One region of the Idiomarina sp. UBA3176 genome, then DNA from elsewhere that is predicted to be linked to it. Evidence: predicted binding sites of a transcription regulator. Region 1 holds the regulator's gene; the other holds the start of a gene.
The links. Region 1 encodes FliA, which starts transcription of late flagellar genes. Its sites were predicted from a motif close to CTAAAGNTNNNNNNNNNNNNGCCGATA; they were not measured.

Region 1 (14,649 bases):
ATCGCGGCTGGTTCCAGAGCTCGTTAGTGACCGGTGTCGCCATGTATGACGAAGCGCCGTATCACCAGGTATTAACCCATGGTTTTACTGTGGATGCGCAGGGTCGGAAGATGTCGAAGTCTATCGGTAACGTGGTTGCTCCGCAGGACGTCATGAACAAACTCGGCGGAGACATTCTGCGTTTATGGGTCGCGTCAGCAGATTACTCTGGCGAAATGACGGTTTCTGATGAAATTCTTAAGCGTTCAGCGGATGCGTATCGTCGTATTCGTAATACCTCGCGCTTTTTGCTGGCGAACTTAAGCGGTTTTGACCCTAAACAGGATTTGGTTGCCAAAGAAGATATGGTTGAACTGGATCGCTGGATTGTAGGGCGTGCGGCGGATTTACAACAAGAGTTGCTGGAAGCCTACAATAACTACCAGTTCCACAGTGTGGTGCAAAAACTCATGCATTTCTGTTCCATTGAACTGGGCAGCTTTTACCTGGATATTATTAAAGACCGACAGTACACCGCGAAATCTGAAGGTTTAGCGCGGCGTTCATGTCAGACGGCGCTGTATCATATTGCCGAGGCGTTAGTGCGCTGGATGGCTCCAATTTGCAGCTTTACCGCTCAGGAAATTTGGGACTTGTTACCGAACGAACGCAGCCAGTATGTCTTTACTGAAAGCTGGTATCAGGGCTTTGATGAATTTTCTGGTGTTAAAGACGCTGAGAACGAGTTCTGGATGCAGTTATTGGAAATTCGTGATGTCGTTAACCAGGCGCTGGAGCAGTCACGCCGCGATGATGTTATCGGAGGTTCGTTACAGGCAGAAGTAACCTTGTACGCTGATGATAAACTGGCGACAGCCTTGAATCGTTTGGGTGAAGAGTTGCGTTTTGCACTGCTGACATCGGAAGCGCAAGTGGCCTCTATTAATGACGCACCTTCAGACGCCGTTAAAGCGGAGAAAATGGCTCTGGCCGTTAGTGTGACAAAATCTGAATACAAGAAGTGCGAGCGTTGCTGGCATCATCGCGAAGAGGTGGGGACTTTAGAGAACCACTCTGATTTATGCCAGCGCTGCGTAACCAATATTGAAGGTGAAGGTGAGGAGCGTCGTTTTGCCTGATTTTTCTAACCAGACTAACCGTGCAACTGGGCTGCGTTTTTTGTGGCTGACCTTGTTGCTGGTGGTTATTGATCAAATTACTAAAATTTGGGTGGCTGGTGAGTTTGAGCTTTATGAAAGCCGAGTTTTAATTGACGGGCTATTCAACTTAACTTATGTACACAATTACGGTGCGGCCTTTAGCTTTTTAAGTGACGGTGGCGGTTGGCAACGTTGGTTCTTTACCGCCATTGCTATTGCTATCAGTGTGGTGCTGCTAATTTGGATGCGCCGCAACCCAGTGGGTTTATGGCGCCAAAATTTAGCTTTTTCCCTGATTATGGCCGGGGCTATTGGTAATGTAGCTGACCGTTTAATGTATGGTTATGTCATCGACTTTTTTGATGTTCATTATCAGGGGTGGCACTGGCCTGCCTTTAACGTAGCCGACATGGCCATTACTATTGGTGCCGCACTCATGTTGTTGGAAGCCTTTTTTGATAACCGCCGGGACAAAGCCGAGAACGGTCACGGGCAGTAAGGAGTCTCATTTGAGTCGTTTACCTATAGAGCACGGACGGGAAGTGGTTATGCACTTCACCATTAAACTGGCCGATGGCTCGGTTGCAGACAGCACAAAAATGTCAGGTAAGCCAGCCAGGTTCCGGATGGGTGATGGCAACCTGACCGAAAACTTTGAAGCGTGTCTGGTAGGGTTGCGCGAAGGTGCCGAGCGTGAGTTCACTTTGGAGCCTAAAGACGCCTTTGGTGAACCGAACCCGGACAACTATTATTATGTTGATTCGGCAAAATTTAACGATGAAACCAAACCGGAAGTTGGAGCCATTTTGGCTTTTACTCAACCGGATGGTACCGATTTACCGGGAATTGTTCGTAAAGTTGAAGGTCCAACAGTCACCATCGATTTTAATCACCCGTTGGCCGGACAAACGGTGATTTTTGAAGTAGAGATTATTAGCGTTGAGCCATGATTGGTTAATAAACCGGGCTGAACGCAGGAGGAACTGATGCAAATTTTGTTAGCGAACCCTCGGGGTTTTTGTGCCGGAGTTGATCGCGCTATAACTATTGTTGAGCGGGCTTTAGAGATATTTGAGCCGCCAATTTACGTGCGTCACGAAGTGGTTCACAACAAATACGTTGTCAGTAAACTGCGCGAAGCCGGTGCGGTCTTTGTTGAAGAGTTGCATGAAGTACCAGACGACCAAATTGTTATTTTTAGCGCCCATGGCGTTTCTCAGGCGGTAAGACAAGAAGCCAAAGATCGCGGCTTGCGGGTATTTGATGCGACCTGTCCACTAGTAACGAAAGTTCATATGGAAGTTACTCGTGCCAGCCGTAAAGGCCACGAATGCATTTTAATTGGCCATGCAGGACACCCTGAAGTTGAAGGGACTATGGGGCAATATAAAAACGATGAGGGCGGTATCTACCTTGTGGAATCGCCGGAAGATGTTGCTAAGCTCGAAGTGAAAGACCCGGGAAACCTGCATTACATGAGCCAGACTACGTTATCGGTTGATGACACGGCCGACGTAATAGATGCCTTGCGTCAAAAGTTCCCAGAGATAAACGGGCCACGCAAAGACGATATATGCTATGCCACTCAAAACCGTCAGGATGCGGTACGCGAATTAGCCAGCGATGCTGATATCATGTTAGTGGTGGGCGCGCGCAACAGCTCAAACTCAAACCGCTTACGCGAGCTTTCCGAGAAAATGGGAACTCCGGCATACCTAATTGATGACGCCAGCTGTATTGATAAAGCCTGGTTAGAGGGTCACGAGAAGGTAGCAGTCACCGCTGGCGCTTCTGCACCAGAAGTTCTGGTCAAAGAAGTGATTGCTAAGCTACAGGAATGGGGCGGTAAAACTGCAGTAGAACTGAGCGGCCGCGAAGAAAATATTACCTTTTCAATTCCACCAGAGCTAAGGCCGCACCCGGTAGGTTAAACTGGTTATCGGGAAAGCCAGAATGTCTGGGCGAGCTCGTTATCATTTCCCCAGTAAACGGTTACCTCGATGGTCGCGTTGAACTGATCTATAGGGGTTAACTCTGCTGTTAAATGAAGCTGCCCTGTTTCCTTTGATAGTTTTGGATTATTGCCTTGAGTCCACGTTTGTTGAGCCTCACTTAAATAAGTCATCAAAACCTCCACAGCCTTCGCTTTTGTGTGGGCATGGTCAATCGCCGATAATCCAACCTGTAAAAGCCGCAGGCTACTGACGGACCAAAGAGCTACTAGTGCAGCTCCGACCAACACTTCAACCAGAGAAAAGCCTTTATTCTTGTGACAGTTCATAAGCCCTGCGCTCTGCTTCGAAATCTTGCTGAAGTTGTTGAGAAAGTTGTAGCCATTGATGATGTTGCTGAGCCTCTGTCATTTGCGCGTAGAAAAGCAGTGCAGCTAAACTGGCCGAGCTCAAACTTATAAGTGTTACTAAGGTGAGTATCAGAGCGAATCCTTTCGCGTTCATAGTAAGCTCCATTTAGTTAACCAGAGGAGTGATTGTTCGTTTGAAAACATGTGCCTGAGCATTGTGAGTAACGGTAAAAGTTACAACGAGTTTTGATAGCCCACTACCAGATTCCGGAGCGTAAGAGTCAGCAGTAAATTGCGTGACTTTGAATTGAGACTTATCGGTTAGGGATTGCCAGCCATACCCGGCGCAATCGAGAGTCATTGAGTTATGCTGTAGCTGTTCATTCCTGACCCTGAAGCCGGGCGAGCCTCCATTTTGCTGAGGAAACAAATAGCAATTGCTCTGAGGGTTTGAAATTTGCGTTGCGGCGGTATTTTTTAAGGTTTCAAAAAACTGATTTGCGACTGACTGAGCACTTAATAGTAAATTGACCTGCATTAGCTTACGGTGTTGCACTCCTGTTTGCCATTGCATTTGCTGCTGTGCTGCCAGAACAACTATCGCGCCAATAGCCGAAGCTATAAGAACTTCTACTAAACTACTGCCGCGCTCAGAAACTATTAACATGGGGGGATTCCCGGAAGTGAGTCACCTTCACTTAAGCACAAACGAATACGAGCGACACTGCTGATGATGACTTTTATCTGTCGGCTTTTACCTATTAGTTTGATATGTCCGGGTGTCGCGGCAGATGACTCTCCATAAAAAGTAAGCGACGCGGAAGAACTGTAAGTGTATTCGGTTTGAATACCTGAGGTTTGCGAGTCACGGCTAAATGTAACTAAGTCAACTTCGATAGATTCCTTATTTGCTATGGACCTGGCTTTTACCAGCTGCAAATAAGACAGCCAGCGGCCAGCCTCTTTTTGAAGCAACAAAGACTCTGTCTGCTGAGTAAATATTGGCAGGGCAGAAGCACCAAGCACCGCACTGACAGCCATTGCCACGACCAATTCCATAAGAGAGTAACCGCGCATAAAAACACATTATTTTGAAGAAGAGCAACGAGTATAGAAGCTGTTTAAGCTTTGTCTGTAAGCCCCAACTGAAACGAATGTAAGATAACCTCCGAATAAAACGAAAGCTGGCTCGATTCTTGAATAAAACACCGCAGGTTCAACTTTTTGACGCAACAGGAAGACGTATGGCGGGCGGTGCCGAAAAGTTAGTAAATTTTAGAAATTTCACGCAGAACAATGCGCATCTGATCAAAGGTTTTGGAACACCCTTGGCCATTATGGCCATTCTGGCGATGATTGTTTTGCCAATTCCGGCTGTGGTGCTGGATGTTCTCTTTTCATTTTCAATTACTTTGTCACTGGTAGTTATGCTGGTGGCGGTTTATACCCAACGTCCGCTGGATTTCGCCGCTTTTCCTACCGTTTTGCTTATTGCTACGGTACTACGCTTAAGCCTTAACGTTGCCTCTACGCGTATTGTTTTATTAGAAGGGCATAACGGGCCAGGTGCTGCAGGCTCTGTTATTGAAGCTTTTGGTAGCGTGGTCATAGGTGGTAACTACACTGTCGGCCTGGTGGTGTTCGCCATTCTGGTTATTATCAACTTTGTGGTTATCACCAAAGGTGCCGGCCGTATTTCAGAAGTAACCGCTCGCTTCACCCTTGACGCTATGCCTGGTAAACAAATGGCCATTGATGCTGACCTTAACGCGGGCCTAATTAACCAGGAAGAAGCCAAAGCACGACGCAGCGATGTAACCCGTGAAGCTGATTTCTACGGCTCCATGGATGGTGCCAGTAAGTTCGTAAAAGGGGATGCCATAGCCGGTATCCTTATTCTCTTTATTAACATTATCGGCGGTCTGCTCATTGGTATGATCCAGTACGGCCTGACCTTCAATGAGGCAGTGGAAGTTTATACGCTGTTAACCATCGGTGATGGCCTGGTAGCACAAATTCCGTCATTGTTACTGTCAGTTGCGACAGCCATTATCATTACGCGTGAAAATAACAGCCAGGACATGGGCGATGCAGTTGTTCTGCAATTGCTCGATAACCCTAAGGTTTTGGTCATTACCAGCGCGGTATTGTTTGCCATGGGGGTTATTCCCGGTATGCCGCATTTTGCCTTTTTAAGCATGTCTGCGGTGTTAGCCGGCGCGGCTTACTTTAAACTTAAGAAAACCAAGACTGAAGAAGGCGAACTGGTTGAAAAAGAACAGGAACAGCAAGTTCAGCAGGCGCAACAAAAAGAGCTCAGCTGGGACGACGTACGCCACGTTGACACTATAGGTCTGGAAGTTGGTTATCGCTTAATTCCTTTGGTGGATAAGCAGCAGGGCGGTGAATTGCTGTCACGCATTAAAGGTGTTCGTAAGAAGCAGTCTCAGGAGTTTGGCTTCCTTGTTCCCGCCGTACACATTCGGGACAATCTCGATTTAGGCCCCAACAGTTATCGCATTACTCTTATGGGTGTGACCATGGGCGAAGCTGAAATTCGTCATGACTGGGAGATGGCGATTAACCCGGGGCAGGTATTCGGTGAACTGGACGGTGAGAAGACAAAAGATCCTGCCTTCGGTCTTGATGCCGTCTGGATCCGTCCTGAGCAACGCGAGCACGCTCAAACTCTGGGTTATACCGTGGTTGATGCTGCAACCGTAGTCGCTACGCACTTAAGTCAGATTGTAACCAACCATGCATCTCAGTTGCTGGGTCACGAAGAAGCACAAGAGTTGCTGGACCGTCTGGGGCGTACTCATCCTAAGCTGGTTGAGGGGCTGATTCCGGATCTATTGTCACTGGGCAACTTTGTGAAAGTACTGCAGAACTTACTGGACGAAGGCATCGCGATCCGTGACATGCGCACCATTGTACAAACTTTGGTTGAGTATGCAGGACGCAGCCAGGACCCAGAAGTACTGACGGCTGCAGTCAGAATTTCACTGCGCCGGTTAATTGTTCAGGACATTGCTGAAGGTGCGGCAGAATTACCTGTCATAACTTTGGCACCAGAGTTGGAACAGATGTTGCATCAGTCATTGCAAATGGCTGGTAATGACGGAAATCAGCAAGGCGCCGGAATCGAACCTGGTTTGGCCGAACGCCTGCAACAGTCATTACGCGAAGTGCATCAGCAGCAGGAAATGAACGGGGAACCTTCAGTACTGCTGACCTCCGGGCTTCTGCGGTCAACCATGGCGCGATTTGCGCGTCACGCTACCGATGGTATGCGCGTGTTGTCCTATCAGGAAGTACCGGATGATAAACAAATTCGCATTGTCAGCTCAATTGGTGGACAACAAAACGGTGGTGAACAAACCGCCACACAAGAGTAACGGGAGTCGCTTGTGAAGATTAAACGCTTTTTTGCCGAAGATATGCGCCGTGGTTTGCAACAGGTTAAAGAAACCTTAGGTCCGGATGCGATTATCCTGTCCAATAAGAAAGTGAATGGTGGTATTGAGCTGGTTGCAGCCATTGACCCCGATGCGCAACAGGCACAGCCAATGGCTGAGCAAGCACCGAATGAGCCTGCCGCGTCAAAAACGCCAGAAGTGCCGGCCGAGTCTTTGCAAGAGTTATTGCAGCGTCAGGCTCAGGCTGAACAGCCCGCACAACGCACCGCTGCGCAAGCGGTTACTGAAGCGTCAAAACGGCCAGAACCGAAAGCCGAACCACAAGAATTTAACGCTTCTCAACTCAGCGACGATATTTTTCCTGAACAAATAAACGCACCAGCAGCAGACGACTCCCAGGCCATTGCTGAACTGCGCTCTCAGGTCAATGGTATTCGCCAATTGCTGGAACACCAGTTAAGCGGCTTGATGAAACAAGAAATGGATCGTGAAGAACCGACCCGCTCTATGCTGATGAACCGTTTAATGGATATGGGCTTAAGCGAGCGAGTTGCCGACCAGATTGCTTGTTTTATTCCTGAAGGGGGATCAGATGACGAGGCCTGGGAACAGACTCTGCATTTACTAGAAGGTCAGCTGAATACAACCTCTGACGACATTTTGACGCGCGGTGGAGCGGTTGCTTTAGTCGGCCCTACCGGGGTCGGTAAAACCACGACCATTGCGAAGTTAGCCGCTCGTTATGCGCAGCGCCATGGTGCCGATAAAGTGGCTTTAATTACCACCGACACGTTTCGGATTGGTGCCAGTGAACAATTACAGACCTATGGTCGTATAATAGGGTGTCCGGTCAAAGTGGCAAAAAATGCGCAGGAACTGGCAGATGCATTACTTGCGCTACGTCAAAAAAGTCTCATTTTGATTGATACGGCAGGCATGGGTCAGCGCGATAAGCGTTTGAACGAACAGTTAAGCCAGCTTATTCAGAATTCAAGACTGCGTATTCGCCCGTATCTGGTGTTGTCGGCAACATCACAAAGCCAGGTGCTGATGGATGCTGTTAAGCAATTTAAAGCACTGCCTTTGTCTGGCTGCATTTTCACTAAGCTGGACGAATGCTTAAGTTTAGGTGAGAGTATCAGCGTAGCTATAGAACATGGCTTACCGGTTGGTTATTTAACAAATGGTCAGCAAGTGCCTGAAGATATTCGGGTAGCGGATGCGAACTTTATGGTTGCCGAGGCTGAGCGCCTGCTTGATAAAAGCATTTGTTCCTCAGTGTCAGACGTGCCAAAATCGTACTGGAATGAGGCGTTTTCTCGCTGAATGAGCCAATATAATATGAAGCTGTTATCAATCTAGTCAGAAAAGAGATACGCCCGATGGATCAAGCAAGCGGTCTGCGAAGAATGAAACAATCGAAAGTAAAAGTTATTGCGGTAACTGGTGGTAAAGGCGGCGTTGGGAAAACCAACGTGTCGCTGAATATGGCTATCGCAATGGCAAAGCAGGGCAAACGAGTATTAGTGCTGGATGCCGACTTAGGTCTGGCTAACGTCGATGTTATGTTAGGCCTGCGGGTTGAGCGCAACCTTTCTCATGTGTTGAGTGGGCAGTGCGAGTTAGAGGATATTCTGATTGAAGGCCCGGCAGGAATTAAAATTGTTCCGGCAACATCGGGAACGCGCTCTATGGTGGACTTGAGCGAATCTGAACACGCCGGGTTAATTAGAGCCTTCAGCCAGCTTCAGGGGAACTATGACGTATTAATTGTCGATACTGCAGCGGGTATTGGTAATACCGTTGTCAGCTTTGCCAGAGCGTCACAGGATGTTTTATTAGTGGTTTGTGATGAACCCACATCAATTACTGATGCATATGCACTGATAAAAGTATTGAGCCGGGAGCAAGGCCTGTTTAAATTCAAGGTGGTTGCCAATATGGTACGAAATCTGCGCGATGGACAAGTATTGTTCAATAAATTAACTAAAGTAACCGATCGATTTTTAGACGTCGCTTTAGAGCTTGCCGCGATTATACCCTTTGATGATAACTTGCGTTTAGCTGTTAGAAAACAACAGCCTATGGTGCTGGCTTACCCGAAATCACCTGCTTCTTTAGCGATAAAAGCTTTGGCTAAGAAAGCCATTGACTGGCCTGTTCCGGCTCAAGCCGGCGGGCATTTAGAATTTTTTCTTGAACAATTGATAACTTCTGCCGATAACGAGAGTAAGCGGGATGTTGCCAATGAATAAAGCTGCCGTTTATGCCGCCACTGCTGACAATCGAAATGCTATTATTGAACAGCATACCGGGCTGGTTAAGCGTATTGCACACCATATGATGGCTAGACTTCCAGCCAGTGTGCAAGTGGATGATTTGATCCAGGCAGGCATGATTGGCTTATTAGAAGCTGCGCGTAACTTTGATAACAGTAAAGGCGCCAGTTTCGAAACCTTTGCCGGCATTCGCATTCGTGGTGCTATGTTGGACGAAATTCGTCGTGGTGACTGGGCTCCGCGCTCGGTTCATCGTAATCATCGACGCGTACTGGAAGCCATTCGTCAGGTTGAAAATGAAACCGGACGCGATGCAAAAGACACGGAAGTGGCCGCAAAGCTGAATATGGGTATGGATGAATATCATCATATTTTGCGGGATGTCAGCACGGGACGAATTGTTGGTATTGAAGATCTTGGTGTATCAGAAGATGCTATCATGCCAGAGCAGGTAACGGGTTCAGCTTATGAACCACAAAGAGATGTTGAAAATGCTGCGTTTCATAAAGCGTTGGTTTCGACAATATCTTCGTTACCAGAACGTGAAGCTTTGGTGCTTTCGTTGTATTATGACGAAGAATTGAATTTAAAAGAGATAGGTGAAGTGCTGAGCGTGAGTGAATCACGAGTCAGTCAAATTCACAGTCAGGCAATGTTGCGACTGAAGTCGCGAATGCAAAATTGGGTTGAATAAACTTTGGTTGTAATCGAGAGCCTCAGTGGAGGGTGCTTTGGATAAAAATATGAAAATTCTCGTTGTGGACGACTTCTCTACAATGAGACGAATCATTAAGAACTTACTTCGTGATCTTGGCTTTACCAATATACAGGAAGCCGATGACGGTAATACCGCATTGCCCATGTTGCAGAACGGTGATTTCGACTTTGTCGTAACCGACTGGAATATGCCGGGTATGCAGGGAATCGACTTGCTGCGTGAAATTCGCAAGGACGATAACCTGGCTCATTTACCGGTGTTAATGGTAACAGCGGAAGCCAAGCGAGAGCAGATCATTATGGCAGCTCAAGCTGGAGTAAATGGTTATATTGTTAAACCATTTACAGCCGTAACGTTGAAAGAAAAGCTCGACAAGATTTTCGAACGAATCAGCTAAAGGGCGAATGACTATGTCTGATAACGCCCATGATATTTCTCTGGAGCAAGCCAAGGAACTCGTAGCCTTGCTTGAAGACGGGAAGCAGCAGCAGGCAAATCAATTACTGGAAGACGTTTACAACCGTCGTAACGACAAGTTGTTTACTTCTGTCGGCCAGTTAACACGCGACCTCCACGAAGCACTTCAGGATTTTCAGGTAGACCCTCGCATTGTGCAAATGACACAAGATGATCTTCCTGATGCGCAAAACCGTTTGTTGTATGTCATTGAGAAAACCGAAGACGCAGCCAATAGAACAATGGATGCGGTAGAGGCTTGCCTGCCTTTAGCAGATGAGATGCATCAGCGTGTAGAGAAGGTCATGCCGGCCTGGAACAGGCTGATGAGTAACGATATTGAGTTAAATGAATTCAAGTCTTTATGTCATGAGGTCGATGACGTACTTAAGCGCTGTGGTGAAAACATGCCACAAGTGCATGGGTTGATGACTGAAGTATTGATGGCTCAGGACTTTCAGGATATTACCGGGCAAGTCATTCGCCGGGTTATTCAATTGGTCGAAGACGTTGAAAAGAACCTGATTGAATTGCTGAAGATATTTGGTAAAGAAGAAGAACGTCGTAACGCGGAAAAAGCAGGGTCTGCGCCTAAGAAAGATGCAGCCCATGCCGAAGGCCCAATTATCGATGCTGATCAACGCGATGACGTGGTTGGCGGACAAGACGAAGTGGACGATTTGTTGTCCAGTTTAGGTTTCTAGGAGCATCAGTCGCATGAGCTTTGATATGGACGAAGACATTCTGCAGGATTTTTTGATCGAGGCTGGAGAGATCCTCGAGCAACTATCTGAACAGCTAGTTGAACTGGAAAATGATCCGCAAAACAAAGATCTGTTGAATGCTATTTTCCGTGGCTTTCATACGGTTAAAGGTGGTGCCGGGTTCCTGTCTCTGGGAGCTCTGGTTGATACCTGTCATGGTGCGGAAAACGTATTCGATACCCTGCGTAATGGTCAACGTACTGTCACTTCCGACCTGATGGACGTGATTCTTCAGTCTTTGGATACTATCAATACTCAGTTTGCGCAGGTGCGCGCCAAAGAAGAACCTGAAGCAGCTTCACCGGAGTTGCTGGAATTACTGCATAAGTTGAGTGAACCAGAGTCTGAGGACGAAGCGCCTATAGAGGTTCCAAAAGATGAACCTGCCGAGGAAACAGATCCGGAACCAGAACCTGCAGCAGAAGAAAGCAGCAGCGACAGCATTGATGAAATTCAGGACGATGAGTTCGAAGCGTTACTGGATGAGTTGCATGGTGAAGGCAAAGGTCCCGGAAAAGAAGACAAGCCAGCGGCGTCCAAGCCCAAGGTAAATGAAGACAGTGATGAGATTTCAGATGATGAATTTGAGTCATTGCTGGATGAACTTCATGGCAGCGGGAAAGCGCCTCAAAGTGCTGAGAAAAAACAAGAAAAGCAGAAAGAGCCTGCAAAAGACGACGAAATAACAGACGACGAATTTGAATCCTTGCTGGACGAGTTGCATGGCAGTGGCAAAGCGCCGACACCGAAAGGTGATAAGCCTGCTAATGAGCCAGCACCGAAAAAGCCTGAACCCAAAGCGCAGCCAAAACCTGCGGCAAAACCAGCATCGAAACCAGAACCGAAGCCTGAGCCGAAATCAGAGCCTAAAGCGAAACCAGCAGCGGCTCAGCCGGTAGATAAAAAGCCAGCTGCACCAGCGCCTGCTCCGGTTGAAACTACTGTGCGGGTTGATACCAAGCGCTTAGATGAAATTATGAACATGGTCGGCGAGCTGGTACTGGTCAGAAACCGTTTGTTGAGCCTGAGTAATTCTGATGAGTCAGACAGTGCTGAAATGGGCAAAGCTATTTCGAACCTGGATGTTGTCACTGGCGACTTACAGGGCGCGGTGATGAAAACCCGGATGCAGCCAATTAAGAAAGTGTTTGGCCGTTTCCCCCGGGTTGTCCGTGACCTGGCTCGTAGCCTGAAGAAAGAAATCAATCTTGAGATGTACGGTGAAGAAACCGATTTAGATAAGAACTTAGTTGAGGCTCTGGCCGATCCTTTGGTGCATTTGGTTCGTAACTCTGTTGACCATGGTATCGAAATGCCGGATGAGCGTGAAGCGAATGGTAAGTCGCGCTCAGGAACCGTCACCTTGTCGGCGTCTCAGGAAGGTGACCATATTATGCTGTCGATTAAAGACGATGGCGCTGGTATGGACGCTGAAAAACTGAGAGGCATAGCCGTTAAAAAAGGCATTATGGACGCAGACTCCGCTGCACGTTTAAGCGATGAAGATGCTTATAACTTGATTTTCGCGGCGGGTTTTTCGACCAAAGAACAAGTTTCGGATATTTCCGGTCGTGGAGTTGGCATGGACGTGGTTAAGACCAAAATCAGCCAGCTCAACGGTAGCGTTAAAATTAACTCAGAGTTAGGTAAAGGTACTGAACTCTTGATTAAAGTGCCGCTGACTCTGGCAATATTGCCGACGCTAATGGTCGCCGTAAAAGATCAGACTTTTGCTTTGCCGCTTGCTGTTGTCAGTGAAATTATCGACCTGGATATGAAGCGCACCAATACCGTAGACGGACAGTTGACTCTCATTGTACGTAACCGGGCGATTCCGTTGTTCTTCCTGGAAAAATGGCTAGTCCGTAACCATGATGGTTCAAGTCGTAAAGAACAGGGTCATGTAGTGGTTGTGCAAATTGGTAACCAACAAGTTGGCTTTGTGGTGAACGCACTGATTGGTCAGGAAGAAGTGGTTATTAAACCCTTAGATAAGTTACTGCAGGGTACGCCAGGAATGGCCGGAGCAACAATTACCAGCGATGGTGGTATTGCTCTGATAGTTGATGTGCCCAGCATGCTTAAGTATTACGCCAAAAGATAACGGGACAAACCGTTCATGACTGTAAAAGTTCTCGTGGTAGACGACTCGGCGTTTTTCAGACGCCGGGTAACTGAGATTTTAGAAGACAATACCAACATTAAAGTGATTGGTAGTGCGAATAATGGCGAAGAAGCGGTAGAACAAAGCCGAACCCTTAAGCCGGACGTTATTACCATGGACATTGAAATGCCGGTAATGAACGGCATTGATGCTGTAAAAGCCATTATGAGCAGCAATCCTTGTCCTATTTTGATGTTCAGCTCGCTGACTCATGAGGGGGCGACAGCAACGCTGAACGCACTCGAGGCGGGAGCTGCGGACTTTCTGCCGAAGAAGTTTGAAGATATCGCCCGTAACCGCGACGAGGCAGTAAAAACTCTACAGGATCGCGTTATAGCGATTGCTAGGCAGCTGGTAAGCCGAACGTCTGCGCGGCCATCAACACCGCCGCCTGTTGCGAAGCAACCCGAACGTCCGTCAGAGCCCACTACAGCGCTGGATCGTATTCGGCAACGTAATAATGAGCTGCAAAGTCAGCGCGAAAGTGATGCGCGTACAGCGACATCGGCTGGTGCATTAACAATAAACCGGGCTTATCAATTACTGGCGATAGGAACCTCAACCGGTGGCCCTGTCGCATTGCAAAAAATACTCACCCAATTGCCCGGCAATTTTCCTTACCCTATTGTTATGGTTCAACATATGCCTGCGGCTTTTACCAAGGCCTTTTCACAGCGTCTGGATGGTCTGTGTCAGGTGCATGTTAAAGAAGCCGAAGACGGTGATGTGCTAAAAGCCGGAACCGCGTATTTAGCGCCAGGTGGCAAACAGATGATGGTTGAAGGCCGCCCGGGTAGCGCAAGACTAAGAATAAAAGATGACACTAGCGGGCGCATTACTTATAAGCCGAGTGTCGATTTAACCTTTGCCAGCTTATCGAAAACCTATATGGGCAAAGTGCTGGGCGTGATTTTAACCGGCATGGGAGCAGACGGGCGTGATGGCTCACGTATGCTGAAAGACCAGGGCGCGACTATCTGGGCTCAGGATCAGGCTAGCTGTGTTGTGTACGGAATGCCACAAGCGGTTGCTCAGGCGGGCATTTCAACCCGTAGTATTAGCCTTGAAGGAATGGCCAAGGCTATTATGAAAGAAGTCGGTTACAGCGGCTTATAGCAGGATGAGTGAATGATCGTATGGACGGTAGCTAATCAAAAAGGCGGGGTCGGCAAGACCACCACAACCGTTGCGCTGGCAGGCCTATTGGCTGAACAGGGTAAGCGAGTCCTTTGTATTGATACTGACCCCCATGCGTCATTAACCTACTATTTTGGGATTGATTCAGAATCGCTGGAGTCCGGCTCTTTTGATGTCTTCAGTGCTGGTAAAGCTGTAAGTGCAGATTTGATGCGCCGCAGTATTTTGCCTACCCAGTTTAAGCATCTGAGCGTTATGCCTGCCACTATGG
Region 2 (14,649 bases), on a different contig from region 1:
CATGACGGCTTAACACTGACACCAACCTGCTCGGCAATTTCAGTTGCTGTATTCATGTCATTAAGCTGCTCAAGGCTCACTTCCGGCATGTACTTAACAATAGCTTCCAACACTGTCATGCGCTCAAACGGCTTACCGAAATCATAATCCACGCCCTGGCTGGTAAACTGAGCAGAGCCTAAGACCGACTCAGCCGCACCACGTAACATCTGCTCGGTTAAATCCATTAAGTCGTGATAATCCGCGTACGCCCAGTAGAACTCCAACATAGTGAACTCAGGGTTGTGGCGCGTTGACAGGCCTTCATTACGGAAATTACGGTTAATTTCGAACACCTTCTCAAAACCACCAACGACTAAACGTTTCAGGTAAAGTTCTGGTGCAATACGTAAAAACAGTTCCATATCCAGTGCGTTATGGTGCGTGCTGAAAGGACGAGCTGCGGCGCCGCCCGGAATCGCCTGCATCATAGGAGTTTCAACTTCCAGAAACTGACGGTCACTTAAAAAACGACGAATATAGTCAATGATTTTAGAGCGAGCCATGAAAGTACTGCGAGACTCTTCGTTGGTAATCAGGTCCAGATAACGCTGACGATAGCGCATTTCCTGATCTGACAAGCCATGGAATTTATCCGGCAAAGGACGCAGTGCTTTAGTCAGCAAACGTACTTCGTCAACTTGCACGCTTAACTCACCGGTTCCGGTAATAAACAAGGTGCCAGAGGCGCCGAGAATATCGCCTAAATCCCATTTTTTAAATTCCGTGTTGTAATAACCTTCAGGCAGATTGTCGCGGGCAACATACAGTTGAATTTTGCCGCTCATATCCTGGATGGTTGCGAAACTGGCTTTCCCCATAATACGGCGGGTCATCATACGGCCGGCAACTTTCACGCGAATGCCTTTTTCCGCCAGCTCTTCTTTGCTCAGATTATCGTATTCAGCGTGTAAGTCAGCAGCTAACGAGTCCCGACGGAAATCGTTCGGGAATGCGATACCCTTATCGCGAAGCGCCGACAGTTTCGCCTTTCGCTGCGCGATCTGTTCGTTTACGTCTACTTCAGGTGCCTGCGATTTATCAGTCATTATCGATTTTCCTCTGTCGGGATACTTAAATTAAACTTACAGCCCGCTTTTCAAGCTGGCTTCAATAAACGGGTCAAGTGCGCCATCAAGCACAGCCTGGGTATTACGGTTTTCGATACCCGTACGTAAATCTTTGATACGCGCATCGTCCAGAACATAAGAGCGAATTTGACTGCCCCAGCCGATATCAGCTTTTGAGTCTTCTAATGCCTGTTTCTCTTCGTTCTGTTTCTGTAATTCAAATTCGTACAATTTCGCTTTCAGCTGTTTCATTGCTGAGTCGCGGTTCTTGTGCTGCGAACGGTCACTCTGACATTGCACCACAATGCCTGTTGGTTCGTGCGTTAAACGAACCGCAGAATCGGTACGGTTAACGTGCTGACCACCGGCACCCGATGCCCGATAGGTATCCACCCGCAGGTCAGACGGATCAATCTCAATATCAATGTCGTCATCTACTTCCGGGTAAACAAAAACCGACGCGAACGATGTATGGCGGCGATTACCTGAGTCGAAGGGGGATTTACGTACTAAACGGTGCACACCGGTTTCAGTACGCAGCCAGCCGTAGGCGTATTCTCCGACCACACGTACCGTGGCCGATTTTATACCAGCGACATCGCCTTCTGACAGCTCAGTAATTTCCGCTTTAAAGTCATGCGCTTCTGCCCAGCGCAAATACATGCGTAGCAACATATTAGCCCAGTCCTGAGCTTCGGTTCCGCCGGAGCCTGACTGAATATCCAGGTAGCAGTCTGCCGAGTCGTTGTCTTTTGAAAACATACGACGAAACTCTAAAGCTTCCAGCTGTTTCACTAAACCGGACAGCTCTTCATGAGCTTCGTTAAAAGTGTCTTCGTCTTCTGCTTCTACCGCAAGATCAACAAGACCCTCGACATCATCCAGCCCCTGCTGAAGTTTATCCAGGGTTTGTACCACTTGCTCTAATGCCGCACGCTCTTTACCTAAAGCTTGCGCCTTGGGTGGATCATCCCACACATTGGGCTGTTCCATCTCACGAGTAACTTCTTCCAGACGCTCTAACTTAGCATCGTAGTCAAAGATACCCCCTAAGCGAATTACTACGCTCACGCATTTCTTTGATGTTGTTGTAGGTTGCGTTAGTTTCAAACATGCGACTACCTAATTCTGTTAATTCTAAAAGGGGCGTAGTTTAACGTATTGCGCGGATTTGCTCCACCAACAACTGAACGTTTGTGCGTCCGCGGAAGTGATTAAGCTGTGGCTTGTATAAAAGTTCAACAACGGAGGCCTGCCGCGCCGGCCATTGTTGTGTATCGACGTTAAAGGCAATCGCATCTAATAATTCGCCTTGCGGATGACGCACCACCAATTTTAGATGTCGCTCTCCGACAATGCGCTGATCCACCAATTCAAACTGGCCGTCAAACATAGGTTCGGGAAACTGCTGTCCCCAGGGGCCGGCACTTTGCAGCGTATTCACACTGTCCAGCGAGAGTTGTGTTGTTGTGAGTTCGCCATCAGACCAGAATACCCGCTGCTTCTGTTCTTCTGACAGCCACTCCGACGCAACTTGCTCCGCCAGTTCGGAAAAGCGCGTCAGATTTTCTTTCTTCATGGTTAAGCCGGCGGCCATAGCATGTCCACCGAAACGTTCCATAATGCCCGGCTGCAGACTATGAACACGTTCCAGTAAATCCCGCATATGCAGACCACTAACCGAACGTGCGGAGCCTTTTAGGAATTCATCGTCATCGTTGGCAAGCGCAATCACCGGTCGGTTCACTTGCTCTTTTACTCTACCCGCGACAATACCGATAACCCCGGCATGCCAGTCCGGCTGATACAAGGTGACTAAATCAGGCACCTGCCCTTGATCAAAACACAGCTTTGCAACAGCGCTTTCGGCGTGCTCGCGCATTTCCGTTTCAATCGATTTACGTTGCTGGTTTAAATCGTTAAGTTGCTGCGCTAACTGCTGCGCCCGGGTCTCACCCGCTAATAAGCACTCTATTCCCAGCCCGATATCGTCTAAGCGGCCAGCAGCATTAATTCGCGGACCAAGGGCAAACCCTAAATCACTGGCGGCCAGCTGACTGGCATCACGGTTGGCAACTTCCAGCAACGCTTTAATTCCGGGTCGGCTCATGCCTTTACGAATACGGGCTATCCCCTGCTGCACTAATACGCGATTGTTATAATCCAGCGGTACAACATCCGCTACGGTGCCAAGAGCAACAAGATCCAGCCAGTCAGCCAGGTTAGGTAACGGTTCAACGCCTTGTTCACGTAACGCTGAACGCAACGCCAGCAGGACGTAAAACGCCACACCCACACCCGCTAAATTTTTGCTGGAAAACTCACAGCCGTGCTGATTCGGGTTCACTATCGCGTTAGCCGGAGGCAGTTCTTCAGGTGGTAAATGGTGGTCAGTAACCAGCACTTGTATGCCTTTTTCACGAGCAAGTACAATAGCGTCATGCGCTGCAATGCCGTTATCGACAGTCACAATTAACTGCACATTCTCGACAGCTAGTTGTTCTACCATGGCAACAGAAAGTCCGTAGCCGTCAGTCATTCGGTTTGGTACGCGATACCCCACCTGCTGTAGACCAAAGGCCTGCAAGGCCGACACCATTAATGCCGAACTGGTTGCACCGTCGGCATCAAAATCACCGCAAATACAAACTTTTTCTTGATTTTTTAACGCATTTTGCAGCAGTTCAACGGCTTTCCCGATGTCTCTTAACGAAGAGAAATGCAGTAAACCGGAAGCTTTCAAAGATAATTCGTCAGCACGACGGACACCCCGGCGGGCATAAATTTGCCGCAACAAAGGTGGCATTTGTTGCGGCAAAAAGTCATCGTCAACCAGTTGATAACGACGTATTTCATAATCACTCATGAATTACTGTGACTCACCTTTTTTAATTTCAGCAATTAAGCGTGATGCAGGTAACGCCCCCGGTACTAAGCGACCGTCGGGCAGAACGATAGCGGGCGTACCGCTTACCCCAAAAGATTTGCCCAGTTGGTAGTGCTCAGCAACCGGATTGGAACAGCTTGAGTCGCCACTGTAATTTTCGTCTTCTTTAAAGGCGGTAATGGCCCCTTTTTTGTCATCCGCACACCAAACGGTTTGTAACTGCTTCCCGCCTTTGCTACTCATACCACCACGGGGAAAGGCCAGGTATTTTATGGTAATGCCTTGTGCGTGATAGCTGTCCATGTTTTCGTGCAGGCGCTGACAATAACCGCAGGTAGTGTCAGTAAAAACCGTTACCTGATATTTCTCGTCCTCAGCCGGGTACACGATCATATCGTCAGCAAAGCCTTTTAGCATTTTCAGGCGAACTTTAGCCATGCCGGCTTCACTTAAATTTTCCGGTTCACTCCCGGTTATATCAAACACATTGCCGCTAATAAGCCGTTCACCGTCATCTGACACATAAAACATGCCCTGATTAGTCACCGCACGGACATAGCCGTCAATTTCACCGGGCTCTGTGGACAACACTTCAATACCAATTTTATTCAGGTGCCGGGTGTCGACTTCACTTTGTTCCGCACTAATAGCCGGCGCACTGAAACTTGCGCCGACCAGCCCTACTAATCCAACTACAGACATTAAATTGCGCATAAATACCTCTTAAATTAACTGTCCGAACCCTACCCTGTTACCAGCCAAAATGCAATTAGCCTCGCGGGTGATGCTGAGCATGTAAGGCCTGCAGACGTTCACGTGCAACCTGGGTATAAATTTGTGTGGTAGATAAATCACTGTGACCTAACAGTAGCTGTAAGACACGTAAGTCGGCGCCATGGTTCAGCAAATGCGTGGCAAAAGCATGGCGTAAAGTGTGCGGCGACAAATGTGCGTAAATGCCGGCTTCTTCGGCGTAATGCTTTAATCTGTACCAAAATGCCTGACGTGTTAATAACGAGCCACGTTGCGTAACAAATATCCAGGGGCTGCTTTTATCCGTTATTGCCGGACGTCCATGCTTTAAATAATTGTCCAGCCACTCCAGCGCGTCTTCCCCTAAAGGCACTAAGCGTTCCTTATTGCCTTTGCCGATAACCCGAACTAAGCCTTGCTGGCGGCTCAACTGATCATATTGCAGACGAATAAGTTCGGTTACCCGTAATCCGGTGGCATAGAGAACTTCCAGCATAGTCCGGTCACGCAGACCAATGGGAGTTTCTGTATCCGGTTGTTCCAATAAAGAAATCACATCCTCTTCGCTTAACGAATGTGGGATGCTTTGCGGTAACTTAGGGCGTTTCAGGCGCGCTGTTGGGTCTACTGCCACCCACTGCTGTTTTACAGCAAACTGGAAGAATTTCTTCGTCGAACTTAAAAATCGCGAGGTGCTTCGTGGCGATAAGCCTTGCATACGCCGCCACAACAGGTAGTCCTGCAGCACCACTTCATCAGTGTCCATTAAGGATTTTTTAAGCGATAGCAAATATTCACAATAACGGCGTAAGTCACTGCGGTACGCGGCTTGAGTATTATTGCTGGAGCCATGATGCAGCCAGAGGTGCTCAGTAAAAGCATCAATACGATCTTCGTCCTCTGGGCGGAGTTGCTTCATGGTTTTTGGAAATTAGCGAAATGATAATGCTATTATGCCGCATAGCGAGAGCGGCTGAAACTGCTTGTGCAAAACTCTCCGAAAAGAATCAAGTTAAGCGCTAATGAGTAATGCCTAGTTTCTGCAGAACATCGTATAGGCCAGCGGGCCCTTTATATTTGTACTCGTTTTTTTCGTCCGTTTGCGGCTGCTTCTTCTTTTCCAGCCGCTGGCGAACCCGCCAGTCCAGGTTGTGAAGAAGCTCCAGGGGCAAACGATCAGGCGTTGCATCGGGAATAAGCGGCTGAGGATGAGTTGCGTCCTGTAGTTTAAAGTCTGACAACTGACTAACTGTTGCATAGACACCACTAGCCAGCACCATGCCTGGCTTTACATCTAAAGGCCGCGTTCTGCCGGCACCAATGGTTCTTTGCCAGTTAACTTGCGCAGGGCGCTCAGAAATAACCGGGTCGTCACCCAAGGCAGACACCCAATAAGCAAACTCGCCCGCGAAGCCGTGATTAACTGCTTCGCTCGCGTGTTGCTCAAAGAAATGAGCGGCCTGGTTTTCGACAGCACTATTCTGTACAGCTGAAACTTGACTCATTAAGACTCTGGATAATCGGTTACAGATACTTCTGTATCGGCCAAAGTCCTAAAAGTTTAAGTTTTCTCTTTACAGCTAAGCTAAGACTGTTATTATACGCGCCTCTTGAGTGGAGGGGTTCCCGAGTGGCCAAAGGGATCAGACTGTAAATCTGACGGCTCAGCCTTCGCAGGTTCGAATCCTGCCCCCTCCACCATTTCTTTACTGCACCGGCAGTTGGCTATCAGCCTGAATTACTCTTCCGAAAGCGTTATAACCACCTTACCCTGAGTTTTATTATCTGCAACATAATCCAGTGCTTGCTGAATATCGTCAGCGGCAAAAACCTCATCGATGATAGGTTTTATGGTGCTGCTTTTAAACTTATCGCCAAAATCACGCCACAAACCCTGTAAAATTTTTCCTTTGCGTTCCGGTGATAATGCTCGCAGAGTTGAGCCAATCAGCTTTTGGCGCTTCATCAGCATACGTCCGAAATCAACTTCGCCAGTCACGCCAGCCATTAAACCAATTAAAATAATACGGCCATCCTGTGCCAGATACTGCTGGTCTTTTGCTATAGACTCACCAGCGACAGGATTCAGAATGACGTCGACTTCGCCAAGAGCTTTAACTTCTTCAACAATGTTCTGTTTGTGCCGGTTTATCGCATTCTTCGCACCCAGTTTCAGGCAAAACTCCGATTTCTCTCCACTACCCACTACGGCGGTAAGCTCATTACCACTTTCCCGGCACAACTGGATCAGTGACGAACCCACACCGCTGGCACCCGCATGAGCTAATACCCGCTCTCCGGGTTTTAAGTCAGCTAATTGATAGACATTAAGATAGGCCGTAGCAAAAGTTTCCAGCCAACCCGCAGCTTCTGCATTACTCCAGCTTTCAGGCACCTCCAGTATTTGTTCAGCAGAAACATTCACTTGTTCAGCAAAACCGCCGCCAGCCAATAACGCGCTGACACGTTGCCCGGTTTGCCAGCCATTGACTTCGCTACCTACTTTTTCTATAACCCCACAGACTTCTAGTCCAGGAATAGTTGAGGCACCTTTAGGTGGTGGGTATTTCCCTGCTATTTGCATTAAGTCGGCACGATTAAGCCCGGCGCTCAGTACCCGCAGCTGAACTTCATTAGCCTGTGGCTCGTCCAGCTCAGGATGGTTCTTCCAGTGTACTTTTTGTTCGGAAATAGCAATTGCTTTCATATCAGCCTCTGTTGCCGCTTAACATTATTGAAATTAGCCAGTATGCTGTCGGTATGAATAAGATCAGGATACTGTTTGACGCAAATGGACAAAACCTTAGAGCTCAATAATAAACGCGTATTATTAATAGATGACCAGAAGCCCTTTCAGGTCATGCTCAAAGGCTTGCTGTTAAACTTGGGGGCGCAGGACGTACAAGTCAAGACCACCGGCGAAGCAGGTATTGCCGCTTACATTAAAAACCCGCACGATATTCTGTTGGTAGACTATAACCTTGGGCGTGGTCGCAATGGTCGTCAGGTTTTAGAGGAACTGCAAGTTCGAGGGCTAATGAAAGAGCATACTCTGTTCTTTATTATTACCGGCGACAACACCCGTCCTATGGTTCTCAGCGCACTGGAACTTCAACCCGATGATTATTTGATGAAACCGTTTTCACATAGAGTGTTGCGCTCCCGCCTGGTGCGAGCCTATAAACGCCGCATGTGGTTAAAAGACGTATTCAAGGCGCTGACAAATCATGATTATGAAACCTGTATTGGTGCCTGCCAGAAACATATTCAATCTAACAGCCGCTACAGTAATTACTGCCGCAAACTGCAAATTGAGTTGTACAACAAAACCGGTCAATTAGATAAAGCGGAAACGGCAATTAAAGAACTACTTGAGGAAAACTCTCACAGTTGGGTCTTTCTAAAACTGGCTGAAACGCGGTTATTACAAAACTCTCCCGAAGAAGCCCTGAATATTCTTAATCATTTAATTAAGCGCATGCCTAATGCTGTTGAAGCTTATGACCTGAAAACCGAATGTTACCTTCAACAACAGCAGCTGGAAGACGCTTTGGAAAGCGCCCGTGATGCCATCACCATGGCGCCATTTTCAATTGAAAGGCAAACCAAACTGGCCCATATTGCCCGCGACAACGGCGACTTTGACATTGCCAAGCAAGCCATGAACAACGTTTTGCAAATAGCTCGTAAATCGGTTTTTCGTAACGCACATCACTTATGTAACTATTTACGCAGCATTTTAGATGCGGCCGAAAATAGCGATACACCGCAGCAAATCAGTAAGTATCAGACAGAAGCAACAATGGAGCTACAACGAGCCCGCTATGACGAGCATCTGTTGCATGCCGATATTTCGTTTGAGGATTTGGAATCCATTTTATTATCGCGTATTGATTCATTTAATGGTCGTTTACGCGAAGCTCAGCAACGCTTAAACGAGGTTGTTGGCGAAAAACTGGCGCACAACCAGCCTATCAATAAAGACTTACTACCTGACGTTATCGCCATTTTACTGGATGTCGGGGAGTATGAAAAAGCGAATGCGCTAGCAGCGAATCAGGATGAAAACCCGACTCTTGACAGTTATACCACTAAAATTTTACAGGCACGCTTAGCTGCAGCTCAAAAACAGCAGGATAACTTCTTTGAAGTTCATAAGGCGGGCTTAGATGCTTATCAGCAAGGCAACTATATTCGTGCACTGGAGCTGTTTCGTAACGCCATGGAGGCCGCGCCAATGAATAGTGGTGCTGCACTTAACTTTATTCAGGCGGCCGTCCGTTATGTTGAAGAAACTCCAGGTGGAGAGCGAGTTCGGCTTAAGAAAGAATGCGATAATTGCTTTAAAGTCTTAGAGGGGCTGCAATTATCCAGTAGCCACAGTAACCGCTATGAGCGGTTACTGGAGCAAACTGAAGGGTTGGAACTGCGCTAGCTCAGCTTTTGGTTAGCGGCTAACTGACCTGATTGATAATCCTTAATAGCCTGCTCAATCTGATCCGACGAATTCATGACAAAAGGACCGTATTGAGCAATCGGTTCTTCAATAGGTTTAGCGGCCAACAAGATAAAGCGCGCATGTTCAGTAGCGGAAAAATCTAAGGTTTCAGCAGGATCAAGCAAGATCAACTCGCCCTCTTTTGCCCCCTCCCCATTCACTGTCAGCTCACCCTGATAAACATAAGCCAAGCGTCGTTTTTGCCCTTGTGACGGCAAACTGAAGCTGTCACTTTCTAAGTGAACATCGAGCATTAGAAAGTCTCGTCCCGGCGCATTTACTGGACCCTCCTGCTGCTGGTATTTCCCTGAAATAATTCGGATCAGGGCATCACCATTTTTCACTTCAGGAATGCTGGCTGCCGGATAGTCGTGCCACTCAGGTTCACTCATTTTTTCATTGCCCGGCAAGTTTACCCAGAGCTGAAAACCCCACATAAGGCCTTCAACTTGCTTCGGCATTTCGGCGTGAATAATACCTTTCGCCGCCTTCATCCACTGCACACCGCCAGCATCAACTTCACCGCTATTACCAACAGAGTCTTTATGTTCCATAGTGCCCGCTAACATATAGGTCAGCGTACAAAAACCGCGGTGTGGATGGGGCGGAAAACCCGCAATATAATCGTCCGGGTTATCGGAACGAAACTCATCCAGCATTAAAAACGGGTCCTGATGTTTTAGCCCCGGCTGATTAATAATACGAGTGAGTTTAACTCCCGCGCCATCCTGCGCCGGCATTCCCCGGTGTTTGGCTAAAATAACACTCATGACTGGCTACTCCCCTTGCTACCCCTGTTATGTGCCTGGTGAAAATCGATTTCCGGTCCCTTCGGCACTATTTGTGTCGGATTAATGGTTTTATGGCTGGCATAGTAATGCGTCTTAATGTGGTCCATCACGACGGTCTCTTCTACCCCGGGATGCTGGTATAGCTCCAATAGGTAATTCCACATATTAGGGTAATCGACAATGCGCTTCTTGTTGGTTTTAAAGTGCCCGAAATAAACCGCATCGAAACGGACCAGAGTAGTAAATAAACGCCAGTCAGCCTCGGTTAATACGTCACCAGCTAAATAACGGCTCTGACTAAGAATGTTCTCTACTTTGTCTAAGGCAGCAAATAGCGATTCGTACGCTTCTTCATACGCCTGCTGCGTGGTCGCGAAGCCACTACGGTAAACACCGTTGTTAATGTCGTTGTAAACCCACTCATTAACTTCTTCTATCTGCTTTTGCTTACCTGCGGGAAAGAAGTCCGATGTATTCCCGGTCAGCTCGTTAAACGCTGAATTGAAAATACGGATAATTTCGGCCGATTCATTGTTCACTATGGTCTGATTTTTCTTATCCCACAGTACTGGAACGGTTACTCGCCCGGTGTATTCCGGGTCAGCTTTTAAATACAGCTGATAAAGGAAGTCGGCATCATACAATGGCTCGTTAAGCGGCGCGTCTGAAAACTCCCAGCCATTCTCCAGCATCAGCGGGTGCACAACGGAAACATCAATATGACTTTCCAGACCTTTTAATATACGGAAGATAAGCGCCCGGTGAGCCCACGGACAGGCGTAAGAAACGTAAAGGTGATAACGCCCTGATTCAGGCTCAAACTCAGTGCCCTGCGCTACGGTATTACGAAACTGTGATTCGCTACGAACAAAGCGCCCACCGTGTTTTTTGGTGTCATACCATTTGTCGTGCCATTGACCATCAACTAATAAACCCATTATAAACTCCTTAAGTTGGTATAGCTTTATAATAGAGTCTATTTTTTGGAATTATTAGCGCATTATTTTCTATTTATTTTTCTAAAAAATAGAACTATAGAAAGGGTTCAACCACGTCAGCAGCTTTTTCGCTCGCCGATACCTGTAATTGCTGGTGAATATTTGTGAATTGCTCCAATAAGGGCTGGTTGTCTTGCTCAATTAACTGAACTAGCGCTTCTTCGATTGCCTCTTCCGAAGCATCAGATTGAGCCAGTTCCGGCACAATTTCTTTACCCGCTAAGAGGTTAGGTAAGGAGAAAAAAGGCGCGTGAAATAAACGTTTAATGATTTGATAAGATAACCAATGAAAACGATAAGCTACTACCATAGGGCGTTTTATCAGCAAGGCTTCAAGCGCAACGGTTCCTGACGTTAGCAGTAAATAATTGGCTGCGGCCATAACTTTTCGACTTTCACCAACAGGTAACACAATATTCAGTTCGGGACTGTATTGGTCAACTAGTTCCCGAAATTGTGCGGCGCGAGCTTCGCTTATCATAGGCGCAACAAAGCGAAGTTCTGGGTATCTTTCTGCTAGTTTGTTCGCTACTTTCAAAAATACCGGCGCCATACGGGCAATCTCACCCTTACGACTTCCAGGTAAAATAGCCAGATACGTAACAGCAGGTTCAAGTTCCAGCTCATTACGTGCTTCTGTTTGTTGCCATTGCATAGGAATATCATCTGCCAACGGATGACCAACAAAAGTTGCAGGCAATTGATGTTTATCGTAGAAATCTTTTTCAAAAGGCAATAAGCACAGTACGTGATCAACTGCTTTTTTTATGCCTTTAATACGCCCTTCTCGCCATGCCCAGACAGATGGACTGACGTAATGAATGGTAGAGATACCGGCTTTTTTAAGGCGAGCTTCAACCGTCAGATTAAAGTCAGGAGCATCAATGCCTATCATCACATCCGGTTGCTCAGAAATGAGATAGTTGACCAGGTTCTTTCTGTGTTTTAACAGCTTAGGAAGTTGCTGAAAGACCTCAGCAATGCCCATAACGGCCAAGTCATCCATGGCAAAGAACGAGTCCATTCCCCGTTCTGCCATTAAAGGCCCGCCGACTCCAATAAAAGTTGCATTGGGGTGACGTTTGGCAATGGCCTGCATTAGCCCGGCGCCTAGAAGATCACCCGAGTGCTCACCGGCAACAATAGCTATTTTAGGCGGCTGATTGCGGCTCATTACGGACGAATAATGCCTCGTGAACTGTTTTCAACAAAAGCTTTAAAACCATCCAATACCGGTTCATTTAATGCTGAAATACCTTCCAGGGCTTCGTCTACAGTCAGGCTGGAACGATACAAAATTTTATAGGCACGACGGACATTTTGAATTTGTTCGGGCGTATAGCCGCGACGCTTTAAACCCTCGGAATTGATTGTTCGGGGTTTGGCGTTATGACCCTGCGCCATCACAAAAGGAGGAATATCCTGAACGATAATAGAGTTAACCGCGGCAAAAGAGTGAGAACCAATATGACAAAATTGATGCACACCACTCATGCCACCCAGAATAACCCAGTCGCCTACGTGAACATGGCCAGCCAGAGTAACCTGATTAGCAAAGATATTGTCATTACCTATGACACAATCATGCGCAACATGTACGTAGGCCATAAACAGGTTATTATCGCCAATTTTAGTTAACGAGTTATCCTGCACCGTGCCACGGTGAATCGTTACCGACTCGCGGATAACGTTGTTGTCGCCAATCTCAAGCTCAGTCGGTTCGCCGTCGTATTTTTTATCCTGGCAGTCTTCACCAACCGACGCAAATTGATAAATGGTATTGTTCTTACCAATGGTTGTTGGGCCTTTTAAAACAACGTGTGAACGGATATCGCAGTTGTCGCCGATAACAACATCGGGGCCAATAACCGTCCAAGGACCGACACTAACGTTCGTACCGAGTTTGGCGCTGGGGTCGATAATTGCGGTTTCGTGAATCACTTAAACTTCTCTTCTTGCACAAATAATTTCAGCAGTACAGGCAACGTCACCGTCAACTTCCGCGCGACCAGTAAATTTCCAGATACCACGGCGTTCTTTTTCGAAGGTAACAAAGAAATCAACAGTGTCCCCCGGGATAACCTGACGTTTAAAGCGGGCATTATCAATACCGGCAAAAAGGTACAAATCGTTTGCATTCTTTTTGCTTTCTGTAATTTTAAAACCTAATAAGCCACAGGCCTGAGCTATAGCTTCAAGCAACAACACTCCCGGGAAAATAGGCTTTGCCGGAAAATGTCCATTGAACATGGGCTCGTTAAAAGTCACGTTTTTTATCGCGTGTAACGAGTCTTTAGAGTTTGTTTCTATAACTCTGTCTATTAATAAAAACGGATAACGATGAGGCAGTAAATCTAGTACGCCCTGAATATCAAAACCTGATTCCGTAATTTTCAAATCTTTCACCTTACTCAGTTATTATCGTCAGCTTGTTTTTCTAACTCTTTGACACGCTTAAAAAGATCATCCAGCTGACGGAATCTCGCTCCATTACGTCGCCATTCACGATGCCCACTGGCAGGAATACCTGACGCATAAACACCTGGCTCGGTGATTTCTTTTATCACCATAGCAAATCCCATAATTTGCACGTCGTCACACACACTGATATGACCGTTAATAGCCGAAGCCCCACCAATCATACAACGCTTACCAATGCGGCAACTGCCTGCTAGTACAGTACAGCCTGCGATAGCCGTATCTTCATCAATGAATACGTTATGCGCAATTTGACATTGATTATCAATAATACAGCCCGACGAAATAACCGTGTCGTCCAGAGCTCCGCGATCGACCGTTGTGCTGGCACCAATTTCAACATTGTCTTTAATAACAACGCGGCCTAGCTGAGGGATTTTTAGCCACTTGCCATTATCAGGAGCCCAACCAAAACCATCAGCACCAATAATTGAGCCAGAATGAAACAGGCAATCATCGCCAATAACACAACGGTGATAGATTTTAACGCCTGACCAAAGTGTGCACCCAGCGCCAATTTGCGTTTCCGGGCCAATATAGCAATGCGGGCCAATACTGGTGTTATCACCAATTATAGCGCCTTCGTCAATCACCGTATATTCACCAATGCTAACGTTCTTACCGATAGTAGCTGACGGTGCAATTTTCGCAGACTCTGCGATACCATGAGCTGGCTTTGGAGTGGTGTCTAATAGTTGAGCAATTCGCGCAAAAGCCGCATAAGGGTTAACTACCCGGATTGCATTATCTATCGCATCGCTATCGTCTTTTTCAGAGACAATAACAGCGCCGGCGGAGGTTGTTTCTAACTGACTTTTGTAACGGCTATTCGCCAAAAAAGCGATAGCGTCACCAGTAGCAGACTGCAAGGTCGCCACGCGCAAAATGGGGAGCTGCGAATTGCCTCGCACCTCCCCACCAACATGGTCAGCCAACTGCTGCAATGTGTACTCAGACATAAATTAGTTACCTGAAGTCATTTTCTCGACAACAGCACCAGACAAGTCATTATCGGCTTTCATGTAAGTAACCGCGTTACTTTCAAGAACCATGTCATAGTCTTTAGCTTCTGCAACAGCAGTAATCGCGTCCTGAACTTTTCCAAGCAACTTGTTACGTTCTTCATTTTGACGAC

Region 2: a site for FliA is predicted at 6,289-6,315, ahead of B2U97_RS09910 (VC2046/SO_2500 family protein). Genes of this name have one in related genera too.

The regions. Positions count from the first base shown of each region.
Region 1 covers NZ_DEXU01000005.1:234,223-248,871, reverse strand. The annotation lists gene ileS (isoleucine--tRNA ligase) at 1-1,118, shown strand, start outside; gene lspA (signal peptidase II) at 1,111-1,638, shown strand; gene fkpB (FKBP-type peptidyl-prolyl cis-trans isomerase) at 1,649-2,089, shown strand; gene ispH (4-hydroxy-3-methylbut-2-enyl diphosphate reductase) at 2,126-3,070, shown strand; gene B2U97_RS02760 (PulJ/GspJ family protein) at 3,076-3,420, opposite strand; gene B2U97_RS02755 (hypothetical protein) at 3,401-3,595, opposite strand; gene B2U97_RS02750 (prepilin-type N-terminal cleavage/methylation domain-containing protein) at 3,608-4,108, opposite strand; gene B2U97_RS02745 (prepilin-type N-terminal cleavage/methylation domain-containing protein) at 4,102-4,518, opposite strand; gene flhA (flagellar biosynthesis protein FlhA) at 4,686-6,839, shown strand; gene flhF (flagellar biosynthesis protein FlhF) at 6,852-8,186, shown strand; gene B2U97_RS02730 (MinD/ParA family protein) at 8,243-9,115, shown strand; gene B2U97_RS02725 (RNA polymerase sigma factor FliA) at 9,108-9,833, shown strand; gene cheY (chemotaxis response regulator CheY) at 9,871-10,254, shown strand; gene B2U97_RS02715 (protein phosphatase CheZ) at 10,268-11,017, shown strand; gene B2U97_RS02710 (chemotaxis protein CheA) at 11,031-13,181, shown strand; gene B2U97_RS02705 (protein-glutamate methylesterase/protein-glutamine glutaminase) at 13,197-14,357, shown strand; gene B2U97_RS02700 (ParA family protein) at 14,370-14,649, shown strand, end outside.
Region 2 covers NZ_DEXU01000023.1:68,473-83,121, reverse strand. The annotation lists gene lysS (lysine--tRNA ligase) at 1-1,088, opposite strand, end outside; one part of gene prfB (peptide chain release factor 2) at 1,125-2,147, opposite strand; one part of gene prfB (peptide chain release factor 2) at 2,149-2,223, opposite strand; gene recJ (single-stranded-DNA-specific exonuclease RecJ) at 2,263-3,975, opposite strand; gene dsbC (bifunctional protein-disulfide isomerase/oxidoreductase DsbC) at 3,979-4,710, opposite strand; gene xerD (site-specific tyrosine recombinase XerD) at 4,766-5,668, opposite strand; gene B2U97_RS09910 (VC2046/SO_2500 family protein) at 5,769-6,254, opposite strand; tRNA gene B2U97_RS09905 (tRNA-Tyr) at 6,366-6,450, shown strand; gene B2U97_RS09900 (NAD(P)H-quinone oxidoreductase) at 6,488-7,456, opposite strand; gene B2U97_RS09895 (tetratricopeptide repeat-containing response regulator) at 7,541-9,184, shown strand; gene B2U97_RS09890 (pirin family protein) at 9,181-10,017, opposite strand; gene B2U97_RS09885 (glutathione S-transferase family protein) at 10,014-10,976, opposite strand; gene lpxB (lipid-A-disaccharide synthase) at 11,071-12,210, opposite strand; gene lpxA (acyl-ACP--UDP-N-acetylglucosamine O-acyltransferase) at 12,210-12,977, opposite strand; gene fabZ (3-hydroxyacyl-ACP dehydratase FabZ) at 12,978-13,433, opposite strand; gene lpxD (UDP-3-O-(3-hydroxymyristoyl)glucosamine N-acyltransferase) at 13,448-14,473, opposite strand; gene B2U97_RS09860 (OmpH family outer membrane protein) at 14,477-14,649, opposite strand, start outside.